DNA from 3 places in the Arthrobacter sp. KUASC02 genome. Region 2 is predicted to be linked to each of the others. Evidence: riboswitches for the same ligand, from Rfam matches in the RefSeq annotation. Region 2 holds a riboswitch; each other region holds the start of a gene.

Region 1 (6,742 bases), 1.7 Mb from region 2:
ACACCGACGTCCCCGTAGCGGGATGAGAAATGCGTCAGGACCAGTAGTCCGGCCCCGGCAGCGGACGCCAGATCGCCGGCCTGCCCGGCCGTGAGGTGAAGATACCGGGCAGCCAGCCCGGCGTCGTCGTTGCTGAACGTTGATTCCGCCACGAGGAGGTCCACGCCTTCGGCGAGTTCCCGGGCGCCGTCGCATTCCGCGGTATCCATCACGAACGCGAAGCTCTGGCCGGGACGCGGAATGCTCAGGTCTTCCAGCCGCACCCCGTCCAGATTCCCCTCCCGCTGCAGCCGCGCGATGTCCGGTCCCGAGATCCCTGCTGCCGCAAGCCGGTCGGGCAGCAGCGTGCGGCTGGCCGGCTCGACCAGCCGGTATCCGAACGTCTCAATGCGATGCCGCAGTGGCTGCACCTCGAGCCCGGGCGCGATCGGCCCCGGTCCGGAGTGCGGGTGCAGCCGCAGGTCGAGGCCGGGTGAGGCGAGGGACACGAGGGCACGGACCACCTCGCTGCCGGAAGCCGGAAAATGCAGGTCCACCGGGTGCTGCACACCATCGAGCACCATGCGCGACAGGACGCCGGGAAGCCCGAAGCAGTGGTCGCCGTGGACGTGGGTCAGGCAGATCCGCGTCACCTGGCTGGCTGAGACGCCGGCGTGGATCATCTGCCGCTGGGTGCCTTCGCCGGGATCGAAGAGCAGGCCCTCGCCGTCCCAGCGGAGCAGGTACCCGTTGTGGTTGCGGCTCCGCGTGGGAACCTGCGAGGCGGTGCCGAGAACGACCAGTTCACGCATGGGACCGAGCATCTCACGCCGCAGGACCGGAGGACTACCTTGTCCCTAGCGGCCGCATCGGTTGCCCGCGGTAGCCCGCGACGAAACGCCTTCCGGAGTTCGGTCTTCCACCGGCGGGAACGGCAGAATGGTGGGGTGACTGATGCCTGTGACTTCGTGGATGCCTCGCTGCAGCGTGAGAGCTCCTGGCTTCGGGCAGAAGAAGCACAGGCCCGGTTCGGCGACGGTCTTCAGTACTACGGCGCCTCGGTGGGTGCCGTGCGGGGGACCGTCCGCGACATGCTGCGCCGCCACCGCGACCTGGCGCACGATGACATTACCGCGCTCAGCACCGAGCTGTGGTCGGTGCCCGTCTTCGAACGCCGGCTGGCGGCGGTTGTCCTGCTGCAGTCCCGGGTTGCCCTCCTGGACAACTCCGACCTGACCCGGATCGAGGGCTTTGTGCGGGAGGCGCAACTGGGCGAGCTGGCGGACCCCCTCGCACACGACGTCGTCCGTCCCTTGATCGCAGGGCTGGAAGGGCAGGCGAGGGCGAGGGCGGATGTTGTGCTGGACCGCTGGGCGGGGGATCCGGATCCGTGGCTGAGGCGGGCGGCCGTGCTGTCGCGGGCGGATGCCCCTCAGCCGCCGGCCCGTCGCTCCACCACCGCGTAGGCCCTGCCTTCCAGGAACTCCCAGTCGGTGACCACCATGAACCCGAGGGCGCTCACGCGGTCGTTGAGGACCAGGACGTCGAAGCCGCCGTCCCGCGGCTCCGCGTCCCACGTCGCCACATGGAGTTCCTTGCCCTCAAGGATCAGGAGCTCGGTATTGACGTCGAAGTCCTCCGGTGGCTGATCGCTCAGCTGGCAGATCGCCACGCAATAGTGTTTCACCTGGAATTCCGCTCCATGCCGTGTCCTACCTTGGGAAGGCGGTGTTGTAGCGGTACATAAAGGCCGCCATGGCATCCCTGCTCACGGGCTGGACGGGACGGAACGTCTTGGTGCCGTTACTTTCATCCCAGCCGGTGGAGATGTTCATTGACGCGAGCCAGGTGATCTCCTTGTAGAACTGCGTCTGCGGGACCAGGTCGCTAAACGGGGAACTGGCCGGTGCGTTGTAGGCGGGGCTGCTGGCAAAGCGATACATGAAGGCAGCCATGGCGTCCCGGTTCACTGTCTGTAGCGGCCGATACGACCTGGCGCCGTTGCCTTCATCCCAGCCGGTGGAAATGCCCCTCGACGATAGCCAGGAGATTTCCTTGTAGAACTGCGTTTGTGGCGTGACGTCGATGAACGGCGAGGTGCCGGGCGGTGTGAACGCCGGACTTCCGGCGAGACGGTACATAAAGGCGGCCATGGCATCGCGGTTGACGGCGAGCGCCGGACGGTAGGTGCTGGTTCCGTTCGCTTCAATCCAGCCGGTGGAAATCCCCTGCGAGGCGAGCCAGCTGATCTCCGTGAAGAACTGTGCGTTCGCCGGAACGTCCGTGAACGAGCCCGACGGCGACGGCGACGGCGAGGGGGACGGAGACGGAGACGGCGAAGGTGAGGGCGATGGTGAGGGCGATGGTGACGACACCGGGGACTGGCCCAATGCCTGCGCGACTGTGCGGACCGACGTCGTACCGTTTGCTGTCCGCGCGGCCAGCCACGTGACGAATTCCTTGAACAGTGCAGGGCTGATCGACAGGGACGGGTCCGTTCCGTTGGCAATCTCGTGGAAGGTCAGCTGCAGCCAGCCGCCGGTCGTCTCGGCGTTGGTGACGGTGGCCTGCAGGTCCGCCAGGCTCCACGTCGCGGCCACCTGGTCCGGTGCCTTGGTGACCATGGGTTCCGGCGGCGGCAGCGTTTCGGCGACGGGGCAGCCGGCACAGCTGGCGGGAGAGCGGATGTCGCCGAGGCCCCGGGACGTGGAATATCCGCAGCCGCTGACCGCTGACCGTGCCGTCGCATTCTCCGCCGCAAAGGGGTAGGCGAAGTTGCGGACGGTGAAGCCCCAGCCTTCGAGGGTCGACTTGCTGTTGCAGGCCTCCGCGCTTGCAGCCGCTGCGCTGAGCGTTGTCATGTCCGGATGGGTCACGCTGTGTCCGCCGATCTCATTGCCGTCGGCGGCCAGCGTCTGCAGGTTCGCCTGGGTGAGGAACCCGGACTGGCCCACAAAGGACGTGGTGATGAAGAAGGTTCCCACCAGGCCGTGGGCTTTCAGCTCCTGCGCGGCGGCCAACTGGCTGGCGAGGCCGTCGTCGAACGTGAGGCTGACGATGGTTGGTCCCGCGGCTTTCGATGTGCCGGCGACGCCCGCTACCGTGCTGACGGCCAGCAGCAGCGCTCCGAGGATGGCGACCCAGCGCCGGTTGTTCCTATGCCCGGCGGTAGGCGCCGGGAGTTCCGCCACATGGCGTGGCTGGTTGTGGACAGGGCGATTTGACCAACGCATGATTCCTCCAGGCATGTGAGTCCCCCCGCAAGAACATGCACGTAGACTACGCCTCGCGGCGTCAATGGAAAACACTCGAATTTGACAAACCGCGGATCCAAGTATATGTGGAGTACCGCTACCTGCGGGGGGCCGCCTGCGTCGGGCCGCAGCGGTGCCAGGGGAGCGCCCGGCGGACCCGTTACCTTGATGTGACATTCCGGCGGTGACCCACGTACGGTGGAACGGTGCCCGTTGTCTCAGATACCGGCACTCCCGGGCGGATTGCCTAACCCTGCCGCGGTCCGGGATCCGATCAAAACCATCCGGCAGGGACGGGGAAACCACTTTTGACCTGCATAGTTTGGGCAGGTCTTCGGGGTGAAGCCGCACGCCATCCGCACTGCGGACGGCCGCTGCGGCCGGGTGTCTCCCATCCGAATCCGACAGCTAACCTCGCAGGCATCGGGAGAGGTTAATTCATGCTTTCACGTAAACTGCCCGCTCATCATCGCTCAACCGCGCCCGCGGGGCGCTCCGGGGCCACTTCGGCCGGGGGTCGGAGCAGGGTGGGCCGGCAGGTTGCGGTCATAGCCGCTGCCTCGGGCCTGGTCCTGTCCAGCGGCATGGCTGCACAGGCCGCTGAGGCCCCTGCGGAACGTGACTCAGCTCCGGCGTCCGCCCCTGACAACAATGCCCAGGTGGGTGCACCGCTCAGCGCTGATTCCCACGTCAGGATCAGCTATGAACGCCCGGACGTCAGCACCACGCCCGCCCCTGTGGAGGTGCCGGTCGAAGAGCCTGCCCCCGCAGTGGCGTCCGCCCCCGCCCCCGCGGCAGCTCCGGCGCCTGCTGCTCCCGCTGTTTCCGTGCAGGTCCAGGCCGCGGTGCCCGCTCCCGCCCCTGCGCCTGCTGCCGGCGGTGTCAATGCGGCCATGGTTTCTGCCGCCTACGCGCAGCTGGGCATCACCCAGGACTGCACCGCCATGGTGGAAAAGGCCCTTGGCTCAGCCGGTATTCCGGTGGGCGACCTCGGGCCCATGCAGTTCATGAACTACGGTTCCGTGGTGGGGGAGCCCCAGCCCGGTGACATGGTGGTGCAGTCCGGCCACGTCGGCATCTACATCGGCGACGGCCAGGTGATCAGCGGCGGAATGAACGGCGTAAACGCCACCGTCACGCACCCTCTCTCCTGGCTGACGGCCACCGGCGGCGTGACCTTCGTCCGCCCCGGAGCCTAGACTCCCCGCCGCTTCATCAAGCGGGCGCACCAGCGGGGGCGTAACCCGCACACAGTGCGGGCGCAACGGCCGGCGATCAGCTGCCTTGGGGGCAGCAGGTCGCCGGCCTTCCGCGTATTCACACTCCGGCCGGGCTCGCGGTTTCCTCGGTTTCCTCAGTTTCCTTAGTTCCTCAGTTTCCTCAGGGCGGCGAGACGGCGAGCCGGGCCGAGCTCTCGCCTTCCGCAAATTTAATGCGCAGCAGCGCGTCGCGGGTGTCCGCCGGAACGGTGAATCGGACGTCACCCGACTTGCTCGAATCGCCCGCCACCAGCTCGTTCAGGCCGGGGTCGGGGGAGTAACTGACGCCACTGACGTTCAGCCTGAACGTTGAGTCCCAGAAGTTGAGGTCATACCGGCCGTGGTTGGTGCACCTGAGCGTGAGGGTCAGTGCGATTTTGCCGGACACATCGGGGCGCGCACTCGCGCTGAGAATTTCATATTCGACGTCGGCGGCCCGGTACGTGCGCTCGGTCGGCAGGGTTACCTTCCACTCCGCGCCGTTTCCGTTGCCGGAGCCGGACCCGGACGATGACGCACCAGCCCCTGGCTGTACGGTGCCGGCAGAAGCGCCCGGGGAAGCCGTACCGGAGGCGCTCGCCGTCGAAGCCGCCGGCCGGCCGGCGTCGAACACCCCCAGTTGTCCCAGCCCGAGCAGCAGCCCCGTCAGAGCGGTGATCACAGCTGCTGCGGCGGTCAGCAAGCCGGGCAGCGTAGCCCACCAGTTGGTGGGTTTCTCCTCCGCCATTGCAGGTCCCCCTCGGTCCCGAGATATGGCCAGTTCAGTCGTTTCCCCAGCCGTGCACCCTCGAACTTCCAGTGCGCAACGGCCCTGTTATCCCCGCCCCGAGGCTCGTACTCTGGTTCTTGGAGGTGATTGCCATGAAGGCAACCCAGGGAGACCGGATCACGATCCGGGGCAAGACGGTCGGATCGTCGGAGCGGCACGGCCAGATCGTTGAGGTTCACGGTGCGGATGGAGCGCCGCCGTACGTGGTGCGGTTCGACGACGGCCATCAGACCACTGTCATCCCCGGCGGGGACTTCGTGATTGACAAGATCCACCCGCAGCAGTGAACCCGCACTAGTGCTGCGGTAGTTGCGCCGATGCGGTAGTTGCGCCGCAGCCAACCGGGCTGTTTAGCGCCCGGCTGCTCCGGCGCGGCCGGCTACTCGCGGCCGGTTACTCGGGTGACTTGGCGAAGACCGCGGCGCTGACGAACTCCACACCGGTAAAGGGTTCGTCCCCTTCGACCCACGCGTCATGCCCCGGCGGGATGCTGTAGGAGTCATGTGCGGCGATGTTGATCTGGTTGCCGTCAGCGGTCTGGACGGTGAGTTTGCCGGAAACGCAAAAACCAACATGGCTCAGCTGGCATGATTCGGTCTTAACAACGGGTTTGATGCACTCGGACCAGCGCCAGCCGGGTTCAAATTTGAACCTTCCGATGGTGTAGGCGTCGACGGAGACAAGATCCACTTCCGTCTTGTCGGGGCGGCGCTGTTCGTCCGGAGAATTGTGCGACTTCACTGCGAGTTGAGCGACAACATTCGTGGTCATGGCTCTCTCCATCAATCAGAGTTGCGGATGGGGCTGTCCGGGCCACAACGGCGACCGGCCAGCGGAGTCGGTTTGCCGGGCCTGAACCCATGCGGCGAACCGATGTAGCGATCGTCTTACGATGCCCAGCTTCCTCCGATCCCGGATTCTTGTCGAGACCCCGAGACGGAACACCGGCGGCCCCCCGCCGACATTCCCGGGCCTAGAAACTGGACGAACTCCCGGACCCCGAGAAACTGCCGCCGCTTGCGCCATAGCCGGTGGTGCTGCCGCCGCCCCGGGCGGTGCTGACGCTGCCCACGCCGGTGCTGAATCCGGTATTGAAAGCCGGAACCGAGAAAAAGTAGTACGACGGATAGACGGTACCCAGGATGCTGGGCTCGTAAGCGCGGCCATGCTTGGCCCTGGTGCCGGCCTGGGCGTTGTCCATTCCCTCGCGCATCAGGTTGGCTTCCCGCTCGTTCTTCGCGAAGCCCGCGATGACTGTGTCCGCGTGGTCCTTCAGCAGTTCGGTCAGGTGGGTCCGGGCATCGCGCAGCCGGTCCAAGGCAGTTTCGGGGCTGATGCTGCCCTCGGCGAGTTCGGCCGACCAGCGCTCGATGTCACGGTGGCTCTGGTCGCGGAAAGACCGGAGCGCCGATGCCGTCGCCGAGTCGCCCCCGGCATGGCGCCTGCTGAGCATCTGTTCAATGCCGGCCAGGTCGCTGCGG
Region 2 (6,742 bases):
ATTCCGAACGAATGTCACATTCAGGTCACGGCATGTCACAGGAATGCGAGAGCGACCCATCGTTTGGGTCAGAGCCAGCCGGTGGGGTCGACGACTTCGCCGTTGACCATTACTTCGAAATGGAGGTGGCAGCCGGTGGAGGCGCCGGTGGTCCCGCTGAGGGCCACAACCTCGCCTCGGCTGACCTTCTGGCCGACCTGGACGCTTGACGACGAAAGATGGTTGTACGTGGTTTCGAGGCCGTTGCCGTGGTCGATCACCACGCGGTTGCCGCCGCCGTAGGGGTGCCAGCCGGTGAACGTGACCGTTCCGCTGGCGGCAGCCAGGACGCTGGTGCCACACTGTGCCGCATAGTCCTGGCCCCGGTGGAACTCACCGGCTCCGCCGGTTATCGGGCTGACCCGGAAACCGAAGGGCGACGCGGAAACCAGGTGTTCCAGCGGTGCCCCAAGGCTCCCGGCGGAAGCCGCGCGGGTGATGGTGCCCGCGGACTGCGCGCTCAGGAGCTGCTTGAGCTTGCCGTCGGGATCGCCCTTGGTGGCAACGTAGGTGCGGTTGAAGTCGATTTTGGCGCCGGCAGCGGCGGAAACCTCCGGCTGCGCCGCAACCGAAGCGGCCACGCCGGCATTCCCGGTGTCCGCAGTGGACATCATGGGGCCCGTCGACGGGACGGTCACGGTGAGCACCAGTCCGGTGGCGGCCAGGGCCATGCCGGCCTTCTGACCCACGCCGCTCGCCGAAGCGAACTCCGTCACCTGGCTGAACAGGCTGCGGCGCCGGCGTGCATCACGGTGCGCATCGCGCGGCCTGACCGTCATAACGGCTTCGGCCACGGGGTACTCCGAAGCGGGACCGGTCGCCCTGCGGCGGCCCCTGACGGTCTGCGTGGTCAAGAATTATCCTCTCTGGAGAGCCTGCGAAGTTAGCTGTCGGATTCGGGTCAGAGAGTGCAAAGACCCGGTCCGCCATTGCAAGGCATCCGGCACAGGTGTCCCTAGGGAATCCTTCGTCGGAGGTGACTTGCCGCTGACGGACTTCACCCCAAGGCCGTTTTCAACGGCCGATTGTGGTTCCTCCGCCTCTGCCAGGAGATGGTTCTGACACTGATCCGCTGGCAGAGCTCGGCTTCGGATCAGGTAACGCTTTTGTATCGGCGCTAGTGCTCAACTATAGGCGATTAATCAGCGCGGTAATAATTCCGTTATCTGGGTCTCAGTACGTTGTAGGTGGTCCTACAAGGAGGCGGTTAGCTGACCGTAACAAACACGTGGGCCGCAACCTCGGGCGGCAGCTCCAGCGCGCCTTCGATCTCGGGCACACGCACGGAGATGTATTCGCCGACGCGCTCCAGGGCCAGGGACGCTCCGGGCCGGATTCCGCCTTCATCCAGCTGCACCAGCAACTCCGGCTCAACCTGGATGGGTTCGGCCAGCCTGCTCACGGTGATACGTGAGTCGGCCCCGTACGCGGTCATGGCTTCAAGGAGGTTGACCACACCGTCGGTGAAAGCGGGAGTCGGCTGACCGCCGAGCGCCGCCAGTCCCGGAATGGGATTGCCGTAGGGGGAAACGGTGGGGTGGTTGAGGAGTTCAAAGATGCGACGCTCCACCCGCTCGCTCATGACGTGTTCCCAACGGCAGGCTTCGTCATGGACATATGCCCAGTCCAGTCCGATCACATCGGCCAGGAGCCGTTCCGCGAGGCGGTGTTTGCGCATGACTTCGGTGGCGCGTTTCCGGCCGGTTTCAGTCAGCTCAAGGTGCCGGTCCCCCGAAACAACCACCAGCCCGTCACGCTCCATCCGCCCGATGGTCTGCGAAACGGTGGGTCCGGAGTGGCGCAGCCGTTCGGCAATCCGGGCGCGGAGAGCCACGATGTTCTCTTCCTCAAGCTCCAAGATTGTCCGAAGATACATCTCCGTGGTGTCGATCAGATCGGTCATCCAGCTCAGCTCCTCGAGCACAGTCCTTGCGTCAGTCCCACCGTACCGCGCAAAGGCTTCCACGTTGGCCTCGGCGGGGTGGACCTGCATCCACCAACCAGCCGCTGGGAAAAGCCCCACGGGATCAGCCAGGCCGGCTTCGCGACCCACTGTACGACAGCATCCAGCTTAGCCTATTTTGAATTACTCCGGATAATCTTCAGCGTATCGCTCTGACCTGCCGCCGGGATGTCTCAGTGACTGGACTATGACGGATGCCGTTCCCTCCCCCGCAGGCACGTCAGGCAGAATATAGGGGATTCCCCTGCAGGAACCCGTGCACTGCCGGGCCCACGTCCACGCCGGAAACCACGTCCACGCCGATAAATTGGAGCCATTGTGAGTGACACCAGCATCACTATCCCCGCCAACCTCCTGCCCAAGGACGGACGGTTCGGCGCCGGGCCATCAAAGGTCCGCCCCGAACAGATCGAAGCACTGTCTGCCGCCTCTGCCACCCTCCTCGGCACGTCGCACCGCCAGGCCCCGGTGAAGAACCTGGTGGGATCTGTCCGCAGCGGCCTCAGCGAATTTTTCCGCGCCCCCGAAGGCTACGAAGTCATCCTCGGAGTGGGCGGCTCAACGGCGTTCTGGGACGTCGCGGCGTTCGGACTGGTGGACAGCAAGGCCCAGCACCTCTCGTTCGGCGAATTCGGCTCCAAGTTCGCCTCGGCTACGAATAAGGCTCCGTTCCTGGACGCCTCCTCCATCATCAAGGCCGAGCCCGGGACGCGGCCGGTAGCCGCCGCGGAGGCGGGCGTGGACGTCTACGCCTGGCCGCAGAATGAGACCTCTACAGGCGTGGCAGCACCGGTCAAGCGGGTTGCCGGCGCGGATGAAGGATCGCTTGTCCTGGTGGACGCCACCTCGGCTGCCGGCGGCCTGGACGTCGATGTCTCGGAAGCCGACGTGTACTACTTCGCCCCGCAGAAGAACTTCGCATCCGACGGCGGCCTGTGGCTGGGGCTTTTCTCCCCCGCGGCCCTGGAACGCGCCGCCCGGATCAAGGCAAGCGGCCGGTGGATCCCCGATTTCCTGGACCTGCAGACCGCCATCGACAACTCACGGCTCAACCAGACGTACAACACCCCGGCGCTGGCCACCCTGGTGACCCTGGACGCCCAGGTGCAGTGGCTGAACGCCAGCGGCGGTCTTGAGTTTGCCGCGGCACGGACCGCCGATTCGGCCGGCCGCATCTATGACTGGGCGGAGGCCTCCGAATACGCCACGCCGTTCGTTGCCAAGGCAGAAGACCGCTCCAACGTGATCGCCACCATCGACTTCGATGATTCGATCGATGCAGCCGCAATTGCCAAGGTCCTGCGCGCCAACGGCATCGTGGATACCGAACCGTACCGCAAGCTGGGCCGCAACCAGCTGCGCATCGCCACGTTCGTGGCGATCGACCCGGACGACGTTTCGGCCCTCCTCTCCAGCATCGACTACGTCGTGGGAGAACTGCGGAAGTAGGAAGTCAGCTGCTGCTGACGCGTTAACGTCCGACGGCGTCGTCCGGGTTTGGTCCCGGACGACGCCGTCGTCGTTAAGTGCTCTAGTCGGTCTCGCGGGCGGAGCCGGATTGTTCCTCCGGTGCGTCACTGTCGTCGTCGGAATCGTCGTCGGTGTCGTCGTCGGAATCGTCGGAATCGTCGGAATCGTCGTCAACGGAGACCGCGGCGCCGTCGCCGGAGCCCGCCGGGGCAGTGTCCTGGGCGTCGGCGTCCACAACAGGCGCCTCCGCGTCCTGTTCATTTTCCTGGGCATCCTCGGGGCGCACCCGTTCAGCCCAGGGCACCCACTCCGGCGCGAGGATGGAATCCTCCGAAGGCAGCAGGCCAAGTTCGTTCACCGTGACGACCTTGGAGCGGGAATTGCGGGTGAGCACCGCGTACCACTGCCACCCCTGGTACCCGGCCAGCTTGGACTCGAAGAGATGAGTGACAACGCGGTCCCCTTCACTCTTGGCACCTAGGTGCTGTCCGATCTGTTCGGCCGGGGCGATGCCCTCCACTGCAGCCCGGGCAAAGTCCACGGCTGCAGCGAGCACCGCATCCGGTTTTCCGACGCGCCACACGGGGACGCCGGCACGGGGCTTGGACGCCGGTTTGGGGGTGCTCTGGTCAGGTTGGGAAGTCATGTGGATGCCTAAGCGTCCAGCTCGTCGGCAACCTTACGGAGGGCGGCTGCAATCGCCTTGGCCTTGTTGCCTTCCGGGTACTTTCCGGCGGACAGCGTCCCGGACAGGTTGTCCAGCACGGTCACGAGGTCCTGGACGAGTGGCGCCAGGTCCTTGGCGCTGGGACGCTTTGCCTTCGCGATGGACGGGGTCTTGTCCAGCACGCGCAGCCCGAGGGCCTGGGCTCCCTTGCGGCCGTCGGCCACACCGAACTCCACGCGCGTGCCGGCTTTGAGCTCCGTTACACCCTCGGGCAGGGCGGATTTGGGCAGGAATACTTCCTGGCCGTCCTCACCTGCGAGGAATCCGAAGCCTTTTTCCTTGTCATACCACTTGACCTTGCCGGTAGGCACGTAATCAACCTTCTTCGTTCTGGACTTCCTGTGACACGGCCGGCGGCCACCGCATCCGCACTGATATGCGGGTTCAGGGTATGGCTGCCCGGACCATGTTGGTCTGTATCTTCAAGGTTATCCTGCCGGGACCCGGATTCCCGCTTTGCGGCACGGGCTCAGCCGGGCTGTTAGCGTTACTTCCATGACACCCTCCCGCTACCGGCGGCCCCTGATGATAGTTGCGGCGGTTATTGCTGTCTTTTCGCTGGCTGCCGTGGGCGCCGTCATGGCCATCGCCTTTGGCGGCAGTGCCGCCCCGGTGTGGGTGACATCCCTGGCCCTGTACGGCCTGCCGCTGGCGTTCCTCCTGATGATATTCCTGGTGATCGACGGCGTCGCCGCCCGCCGCCGGGCAGGAAAGTCCGGCGGGCGGTAACGTTGGACTGATGTCCTTTATTCGCGCGCTCAGCAAGGAACTGGAGGCACGCAGCGACGACTCGTTGCGGGCCCTGTTCTCCGCGCGGCCGGACCTGGTCTCACCCAACGTTCCGGACTTTGCGGCCCTCGCGGCGCGGGCCAGCGCCAGGGTCAGCGTGCAGCGTGCACTGGAGCGCCTGAACCGGCCGCAGATGCAGGTCCTGGAGACGCTTCACCTCTGCACCAACACGGACACAGCCCACAGCGCCTCTGCCGCCGGACTCAAGAAACTCATCCGCGGCGCATCGCTGTCCGCCATCGAACGGATCCTGCACTCCCTTGAAGAACTCGCCCTCGTGCACCGCGCCGAGCCCCCGCACGGTATCGCACTGCCGGCAGGGGCCCGCCAGCGCTACTACCTTCCGGTAGGAAGCCTCCGTGACGTCGTAGGGATATATCCGGCGGGACTGGGCAGGAGTTACACGGAACTTGTCCGGCTGCAGCCGGCCTTCGCCCAGCGCGTGGTGCAACTGGTGGGCGAACTGCACCACAGCGGCGCCTCCATCCACCCCGCCACAACACCCATGGAAGCCGCCCTGTCATTGCAGCATTGGACAGCCACGCCCGAGGCCCTGGAACGGCTCCTCGCCACCGCCCCGGAGCGCACCACGGCGCTCCTGGCCCGTTTCGGGAACTGGGCCATGGGCGCGGTGCCCCAGGCCCAGCGGCGGGCTTCCGTCCTCAATGAAGGCCCCGACGTCGGCCCTGTTGACTGGCTCCTGGCGAGGGGCCTGCTGGTACCGCTGGACGCCGCCCACGTGGAGTTGCCGCACAGCGTGGGGATCGCCCTCCGCGGCGGGGCCGTGATCGAGGACTTCACGCTGACTCCCCCGGTGCCCAGGCTAGGACAGACCACAGCGGCGCTCCGGCGAAATGCCGCCTTGGGCGCCATTGCCGAAACCCTCCGCCTGACGGGAGAGCTCCTGTACAACGTGCGCGAGCAGCCCCTCGTCACGTTGCGGAGCGGGGGCGTCGGCGTCCGCGAGATGAAACGCCTGGCGGACGCACTCCGGATCGACCTTCACGCCGCCGGCCTGCTGGTTGAACTCTGCGCCCTGGCCGGCCTTCTCCGGCTGGACGTTGACAGCTCCGCCTGGGTGCAGCCGGAACAGCTTGAGTGGCTTACGCTGCCGCGCCAGGAACAATGGCTCTGGCTCGTGAATGCCTGGCTGGCCAGCGAACGTGCCCCGTCGCTGGTGGGCCAGCCAGTCACCGGTCCGGGCGCGGGGGCCGCCCCGCACCGTGCGGCGGCGGGCACCACCATCAACGCGCTGTCGGCTGAAGCCCAGCGGCCGGACGCGCCCGTCATCCGGAAGAGGATCCTGGAAATCCTCAACGAACTGACGGACGAGGCCGCTGAGGCCGACGGCAAGGCGCCGGTGCTGGACGCAGCCGCGGTGCTGCAACGGGCAGAGTGGACCCAGCCCCGGATGGCACGGCGCTTTAGTTCGCTGATCCGCGGCGTCCTGGCCGAAGCGGAGATGCTCGGCCTCATCGGTTCGGGCGCGCTGAGCCAGTTGGGCTCGGCCATCGCCGCGGAGCGTCCCGATGAAGCGCTGGATATCCTGGGGGAACATCTCCCGGCCGCCCTCAACCACGTGTTGCTGCAGGCTGACCTCACTGCCGTAGCGCCGGGGTACCTGGCGCCCGAGTTGAGTGAGAAGCTGCTGGTGATGGCCGACGCCGAAGGCCAGGGTCCCGCGACGATCTACCGGTTCTCCGTGGCGTCCGTCCGCCGGGCGCTCGACGCCGGCCACGACGCCGGCAGCATGT
Region 3 (6,742 bases), 200 kb from region 2:
ACGGCCGGACTGGCAGCCGCGAAGATTGAGGCCAGGACGGCCGTCGGAACTAACCATTTTTTCATTGTTGTGCTCCCTGCATCTTGACGACGGCCCGGGGGCCGGCCGCCGCTTGGAAGACGATGGAAAGCGGCGGCGACCCAGAGTCACTCCACAACCTTGTGAAAACCTTGTGGCCCCGGGAACGGGGGCGCAGCGATCGGAAGAACTAGCCGGAGCCAAATCCCGCAAAAAAGCCGAAGGCCCCGAATCACGTGGATTCGGGGCCTTCGGCTCATGCGGACCAAGTCCGGCGAGGGTGCGCCGGCTTAGTACCAGTTGTTGGCGTAGTGGAAGTTCAGGGCGCCACAGGGGGAACCGTACCGTTCCTTCACGTAGTTCAAGCCCCAATTGATCTGGGTACGGAAGTTGGTCAGGTAGTCGGATCCGGCGCTGGCCATCTTCTCGGCCGGCAGGGACTGGACAATGCCGTACGCGCCACTGCTGGCGTTCGTGGCTGTAGTCTTCCAGTCGGATTCCTTGGTCCACAGGGTGGTCAGGCACTGCATCTGGTCGGCCGCCCAGCCGTAGGTACCGAGCTGCGAGGCGGCGTACGCCTGGGCAGCTGCGGGGTCGTCCACGGCTACTGGCGGTGCCGGGGCAGGAGCCGGTGCCGGGGCCGCAGCAGGTGCGGGTGCAGGCGCGGGTGCCGGTGCTTCCGGTGCGGACTTCTCCTCCGGTGCCGGCTGCACGTCGGACGACTGAGCTGCCAGGCTGACGGACGCCGGGGCGGGCATGGCCGATACCAGGATCTTTTCGAACGCGAGCTTCGACTCGGCGTTTGCGGTTGCGGCGCTGGCTTCGCCGGTTGCAGACGTAGCCGGGGCTGCAGGTTCTGAAGCCTGGCCGGCGGCGCCGACTCCGATCAGGACGGCGCAGGCCGTGGCTACTACAGCGGCGCGGCGGCCGGAACCCTGCAGTCCGGCAGCAAGCCGGGCCAATGGGGATGCGGTGGTGGCTGGCTCGGCGCGGTGGCGCGAACGTTCCGCAGGCGTCTTGGACTCGTCGGAAGCGCGCTCCGGACGTACTTCTAGCGTGGATTTAGTCATGGTTGCCTCTCGATGCCGGCGGAGTTAGCTGTCGGGTTCGGATGAGGTCATCCGGCCGCACGGAACTTCACGTGTCGGCTTCACCCCGAGGGCGGCTGTGCAAGATGCCCGGAGACCTGGGTCCCCCGCCTCTGCCTAATCATGAGGAAATCCGGGTAGCGGCAGAGTTTGGCGTCCATCCGGATATGCGGCTAGAACGGTGGCCGCACTCTAAAAACGGTACAGGAGTATCGCGCTTAAGTCACATTTCGGTAACGAGGATCACGACGGCGGCGCGTTGACTTGCGCCGGAACGGCTGGCTCGCCGCTCTGGAACCGGAGTTAGGCTGCCGGCGGCTCGCAGGGCAGGCGGAGGGCGAACTCGGTGCGGCCCGGGCGGGAATTTACCTCGACGGTTCCGCCGTGCGCTTCCACGATGGACTGCACGATCGACAGGCCCAGCCCGCTGGTTCCTTCGGACGCGGCTGCGCCGCCGGCGCCCGCACCTGAAGCGGAGCGGGCCGGACTGGTGCGGGCGGCGTCCGCCCTGGCAAAGCGGGCAAAGACCCGGTCGACGAACTCCGGCGGTATCCCCGCACCGTTGTCCGTCACCGTCACCACGGCACTGCCGTCGGCGGACCGCATCACGCCGGTGACCACGGTGGTTCCGGGGTCCGTGTGCTTGCGGGCATTGGAGAGGAGATTGGCCAGGACCTGGTGCAGCTGCTTGGCGTCGCCGCGGACCACAACGGGTTCGTCCGGCAGTTCAAGCTGCCAGACGCGGTCCGGCGCCATGACCTTCTCGTCGCTGACGGTTTCCACCACCAGTTGCGTCAGGTCCACATCGCTGATCTTGAGCGGCTGGCCTTCGTCCAACCGGGCCAGCAGCAGGAGATCCTCCACCAGGGTGGTCATCCGTTCCGACTGGCTCTGTACCCTGGCGAGCGATTTCTTGCCGTCAGGCGTGAAGTCCTCGGTCATCCGCATCAGTTCTGTGTAGCCGCGGATGGCAGTGAGCGGCGTGCGCAGCTCGTGCGAAGCGTCCGCCACGAACTGGCGCACCTTCGTCTCACTCTGCTGCCGGGCCTCGAGTGCCTTGGACACGTTGTCCAGCATGAGGTTGAGGGCGTGGCCCACGCTGCCCACTTCAGTTCCGGGGTGCGCGTTCGACGGCGGTACCCGGACCGCCAGTGCCACTTCGCCGGCGTCGAGCGGCATGTTAGAAACCTGCGTGGCCACCTCAGACAGCTGCTCGAGCGGTTTCATGGTGCGGCGGATGAGGACCGTTCCGGCCAGTCCGATCAGGACCAGCCCTCCCAGCGACACGATCACCATGGTCCACACCAGTGAGTTGAGCGTGTTTTGCTTTTCATCGAGGGGGAGCCCGGTGACGATCACGTCCCCGTACTGCGCTTCCACGGCAACCAGGCGGTAGGAGCCGGTGGACAGTGTCCGGTCAACCGGGCTTGCGTCGTGCCGGAGGGCCAACAGCACCTGGTCGTCCTCGGCCGAGAGCGATGCGGTCGTGGCGTCGTTGGCCAGGAACCCGGCGGTGCTGACATTTCCGTTGTCGATCCGGGCAATGAGGGTTCCGATTCCTTGGCCCTTGCCCTCCAGCGGGTCGGGCCTGCCGGCCGGGTTGCCGAGGCGTGGCCTGCCCGCTTCGTTGGAGAGCCTTGAGGCCTGGCTTAAGCGATCGTCGAGCTGCTTTGTCAGGAAGGAATCCATGGACGCGTAGCTGAACAGGCCAATGGCGCCGCAGATGGCCACCAGCAACGCCATGGCCACCAGCACCAGCCGGGTGCGGAGGTGCCACGTGGACGGATCGAGCCAGCGGCGGCGGTCCTTGCGGATCTCGCCGGAAAGCGTGGGCACCTCAGTCCGCCGGTTTGATGACGTAGCCTGCGCCGCGGACGGTGTGGATCATGGGCGGGTGCGTGGCATCCACCTTCTTGCGCAGGTAGGAAATGTAGAGCTCCACGATATTGGCCTGGCCGCCAAAGTCGTAGTCCCACACACGGTCCAGGATCTGGGCTTTGCTGACCACGCGCTTGGGGTTTTCCATGAGGTAACGGAGGAGTTCAAACTGCGTGGCCGTCAGCTGCAGTTCCTCGCCGGCGCGGGTCACTTCACGAGTGTCGATGTTGAGGACGAGGTCGCCCACCACCAGTTCGGCGGTGTCCATGGCGGCCACCCCGGAGCGCTGGACCAGCCGGTGCAGGCGAAGGAGCACCTCCTCCATGCTGAATGGCTTGGTGACGTAATCGTCGCCGCCGGCCGCCAGGCCGAGGATGCGGTCCTGGACGGCATCCTTCGCCGTCAGGAAGAGCGCAGGCACCTCCGGCGCGAAGGCGCGGATCCTGGTGAGCAGCTCGACGCCGTCGAACCCCGGGAGCATCACGTCCAGCACCAGGACATCCGGGCGGAACTCCTTGGCCAGCTTCACGGCCTCGGGACCGTCTCCCGCGACGGCTACGGACCAGCCTGCCATCCGCAGGCCCATGCTCATAAGCTCGGAGAGGCTGGGCTCGTCGTCCACCACCAAAGCCCGGATGGGGGAGCCGTCCGGGTGGGTGAGCTGGGGAAGGTTGTTAGTCATGGAGTGCGAAGTGGCCATGGGACAACTCTCCGATCTGCGGTTGAGCCGGCGCTATGGGGATCCTGTGTGCCAGCTGTGAATCCCAGCCTAGCGAGCTGAACGCGCGGACGGGCCCTTGTTTGGCCGACCGGTGCGGATCGGCCGGCTTCGCGAGGCGGAAAGGGGTATTGGAAAGGTCACAGCTTGACCTCTTGTCCCGCACAGGCCCCGCACAGGAACCCTTCGGAGTCTGGAGTGGACCAAGCCCCCTGCACCAGGAGAACGCCATGAACAACAACCACCCCGCGCCTGTACCGGAGAGCGATGCTGACGGGACAACGGAAGGCAAGCCGCTTCAGGATGCCAGCGCTGTGCGCGGCCTTGCCAGCAGCCCCGCGGGTGGCGGGCAGGGCGGTGGGTGGGGAACGCCGTCGTCGGCCGCTGTCTCCGGTTTCCCGCCGGCAGCCGGATGGGGCTCGCCCGGGCAGCCCGGCGGCTGGCCTACCCCGGACGGCACTTCGAAACCGTGGACCATGAAGCGCGGGGTGGTGGTGGCCGGAGCGGCGGCTGTCCTTGCGGGCGGGGCCGGCGTGGGAATCTATGCCTTGACGACCAGTTCCGCGTCGGCCGACGCCGCCGACGGCACGGCCGACGCAGGCGCATTGCAGGAAACGCTGCCGGGCGCCCGTGGCGGGGCGCAGGGCGGGTTTGCCGACGGCGGGATGCCGGCCCAGGGCGGCGGTCCCGGAAACTTCGCCCCGGAAGGCCTCGGTGGAATGGGCAGCGGAGTATCTGCCGCCGTCCACTCCGAGTACGTCATCCTCCAGGACGGCGCCTACGTCACCAAAGTTGAACAGCAGGGGACGGTCACGGAGATCAGTTCCGGCGCCGTGACTGTCAAGAGCACCGACGGGTTCAGCCGCACCTATTCACTGGATTCGGACGTGGCGGTGAGCAATCAGCAACAACGGCGTCAACAGGCTGGCGGGACGTCCGCCAGCACACTGACCGTGGCCGATATCGTGTCCGGTGCCATGGTAAGGATAGTTGCCGCAAAGGATGGTGACAGCTTCCCTGCGGAGTCCGTCCAGCTGGTGGCCGCGACGCTCGCCGGGCAGTCAAACTGACCTGGCATGCTGCGCGGGCAGGAATTTTTCTGCTGGGCCCGGCCAGGGGCTGGACATGTGCCACTAGGGAGCGTTGGTATTTCAGCAATACGGTACGGGCTGAATTTTTGTGCCGAAAAGGTTCGTTTTGAAGAAGAAAATTCGGAATTTTGGGAATTCCGATCGATCGTTCTGAAAAACACCTGTTATTTTATTGGCATTTCAGAATCGTGATTTGGGCCACAATGTGGGCTTTTGTCTCACGATGCGGACGATTCCGTCCATTGTTACTTGCAAGTTTTCATTGTTACGTTGCACACTTCAATTGTGAACAAGAACTCAACAGCACCTGCAGCCGCAGAATCCTGGACCAGCCCACCCGCTGGCGAAGACATGCGCTGTTGTCGAATGCACGCCTAACTTTCCCACCCCGAGAAGTTTTTAGGCATTCGCCCCTAGCCCAGCGTCGGGCGCCCCTCCCCAGATCTCATTGCGGGGAAAGCCAGCATTCGAGCCGCGATGACGGCCATTCACATTGAGGTAAGCATTCCATGTCAGTTGCATCTGGATACGTCCACATCTCCGTCCGAAACGCCAACAAGGGCGGCCAGCCTTCCGGCCTCCGCCAGGGCTTCGGTGCCCGTCCGGCGTTCGCCCCGGCAGCCCCCGGCAACAGCTTCCCGGCCCCCGGCTATGCGCCGCAGGGCTACAACCCGAACTCGTACGGCCAGCTCCGCGCTGTTCCCGCCGCCGAGTCCGCTCCCCAGACGGCGCCCACCCCGGTGATCGCCCCGGCCAACGGCAGCGCCGTCCGCCCCGTCGCCAACGAAAATGTTGCCCGTGGATTTGTGCTCTACATGGGAATCGATGAGGAAACCGCTGCAGCAGCCGGCACCTCAATTGCCAAGCTTGCCCAGGAAATCCGTGCCTACGCCCAGTCCCTCGTCTCCGGCGCGGAGAGCTACGCCGCGGTGGCGGTTGCCCCTGCCAGCGCCCCGGGTTCCGCGCTCGACGTCGTTCGGTCTACCTTCGGTGACCCCACCGTCAACTCCCGCCAGCGCACCGAGACCACCCGGCTGCCGCAGCCGCAGGATCCCCGTCCGTCCGGCGTCCTCATCGACCTGGCCCGCCGCGAGGTCCACCTTGACGGCGAATCCCTGAACCTCACGTTCAAGGAGTTCGAGCTCCTCAACTACCTCGTGGAGAACGGCACCCGCACCGTGGGCCGCGACGAACTCCTCGAGGGCCTGTGGCGCAACGCCGAAGAGGTTCCCAACGAGCGGACCATCGACGTCCACATCCGCCGCCTCCGCTCCAAGCTGGGCCGCCTCGCCAACACCGTGCGCACCGTCCGCGGCCAGGGCTACCGGTTCTACGAGCACCCTGAAGTTGTGGTCTGGGCCGCTCCGGAATACTCCATCTAGTCTTTAGGTCTGCGCAAAGCGTCCGTTCCCTTGACTGGGGACGGGCGCTTTCGCTTTCGCGGCACGATCCCTCGGCGCCTGCGCTCGTTCCTCACGCAACAACGGCGCTTTCGGGATGTGCCGCTACGCTGCAGCGCCCTCACTTGGCTGGACGGCTCTTTGCGCGTTCGGACCTCTGTGTATGTGCCTCCGCGGCTTAGTTCATATGGCCCAATGGCCCTGTTGGCCTGGGGTCCGGCGGCGTAGGCTCTGATCGTTTATCCGACTATCAGGAGGAACTATGTCTGTAGCACGCATTACCACCCTGAGCGCAAATTCCAAGACGTCGTTTGATGCCGCCATCAAGGAGGGCATCGAACGCGCCAACAAGACACTTCGGGGTGTCACGGGGGCGTGGGTCAAGGAGCAGAAAGTCGAAATCGCTGACGGCGCCGTCGTCGCCTGGCACGTCGTGCTGGAAGTGACCTTCGTCCTGGACGACTAAACCCTTTGCAGGGCGGCCGTGCCCTGCGGGGCAGGGCCGCCGCACTAGGATTGATGCATGAGCGAGCATCACATCAGGCGTTT

Evidence for each region. A riboswitch is a leader RNA that binds a small molecule or an ion and turns the genes downstream of it on or off. The one in region 2 is predicted to bind cyclic di-AMP.
Region 1: linked by a shared signal. The riboswitch ahead of AC6JAC_RS10245 (NlpC/P60 family protein) and the one ahead of AC6JAC_RS17850 (M23 family metallopeptidase) in region 2 are both predicted to bind cyclic di-AMP.
Region 3: linked by a shared signal. The riboswitch ahead of AC6JAC_RS18780 (aggregation-promoting factor C-terminal-like domain-containing protein) and the one ahead of AC6JAC_RS17850 (M23 family metallopeptidase) in region 2 are both predicted to bind cyclic di-AMP.

Annotation. Positions count from the first base shown of each region.
Region 1 is NZ_AP046053.1:2,227,216-2,233,957, forward strand. Features, by position in the region: gene AC6JAC_RS10225 (ribonuclease Z) at 1-791, opposite strand, end outside; gene AC6JAC_RS10230 (DNA alkylation repair protein) at 927-1,445, shown strand; gene AC6JAC_RS10235 (hypothetical protein) at 1,412-1,666, opposite strand; gene AC6JAC_RS10240 (polysaccharide deacetylase family protein) at 1,692-3,212, opposite strand; cyclic di-AMP (ydaO/yuaA leader) riboswitch at 3,478-3,670, shown strand; gene AC6JAC_RS10245 (NlpC/P60 family protein) at 3,674-4,432, shown strand; gene AC6JAC_RS10250 (hypothetical protein) at 4,614-5,219, opposite strand; gene AC6JAC_RS10255 (DUF1918 domain-containing protein) at 5,354-5,548, shown strand; gene AC6JAC_RS10260 (cupin domain-containing protein) at 5,655-6,032, opposite strand; gene AC6JAC_RS10265 (DUF5129 domain-containing protein) at 6,235-6,742, opposite strand, start outside.
Region 2 is NZ_AP046053.1:3,887,245-3,893,986, forward strand. Features, by position in the region: gene AC6JAC_RS17850 (M23 family metallopeptidase) at 69-893, opposite strand; cyclic di-AMP (ydaO/yuaA leader) riboswitch at 897-1,107, opposite strand; gene AC6JAC_RS17855 (iron-dependent transcriptional repressor DtxR) at 1,247-1,942, opposite strand; gene serC (phosphoserine transaminase) at 2,321-3,451, shown strand; gene AC6JAC_RS17865 (DUF3027 domain-containing protein) at 3,534-4,118, opposite strand; gene AC6JAC_RS17870 (cold-shock protein) at 4,127-4,510, opposite strand; gene AC6JAC_RS17875 (hypothetical protein) at 4,695-4,928, shown strand; gene AC6JAC_RS17880 (helicase-associated domain-containing protein) at 4,939-6,742, shown strand, end outside.
Region 3 is NZ_AP046053.1:4,091,768-4,098,509, reverse strand. Features, by position in the region: gene AC6JAC_RS18785 (hypothetical protein) at 1-87, shown strand, start outside; gene AC6JAC_RS18780 (aggregation-promoting factor C-terminal-like domain-containing protein) at 309-1,088, opposite strand; cyclic di-AMP (ydaO/yuaA leader) riboswitch at 1,088-1,262, opposite strand; gene AC6JAC_RS18775 (HAMP domain-containing sensor histidine kinase) at 1,410-2,942, opposite strand; gene AC6JAC_RS18770 (response regulator transcription factor) at 2,944-3,684, opposite strand; gene AC6JAC_RS18765 (hypothetical protein) at 3,933-4,772, shown strand; gene AC6JAC_RS18760 (winged helix-turn-helix domain-containing protein) at 5,303-6,175, shown strand; gene AC6JAC_RS18755 (dodecin family protein) at 6,456-6,659, shown strand; gene AC6JAC_RS18750 (SixA phosphatase family protein) at 6,717-6,742, shown strand, end outside.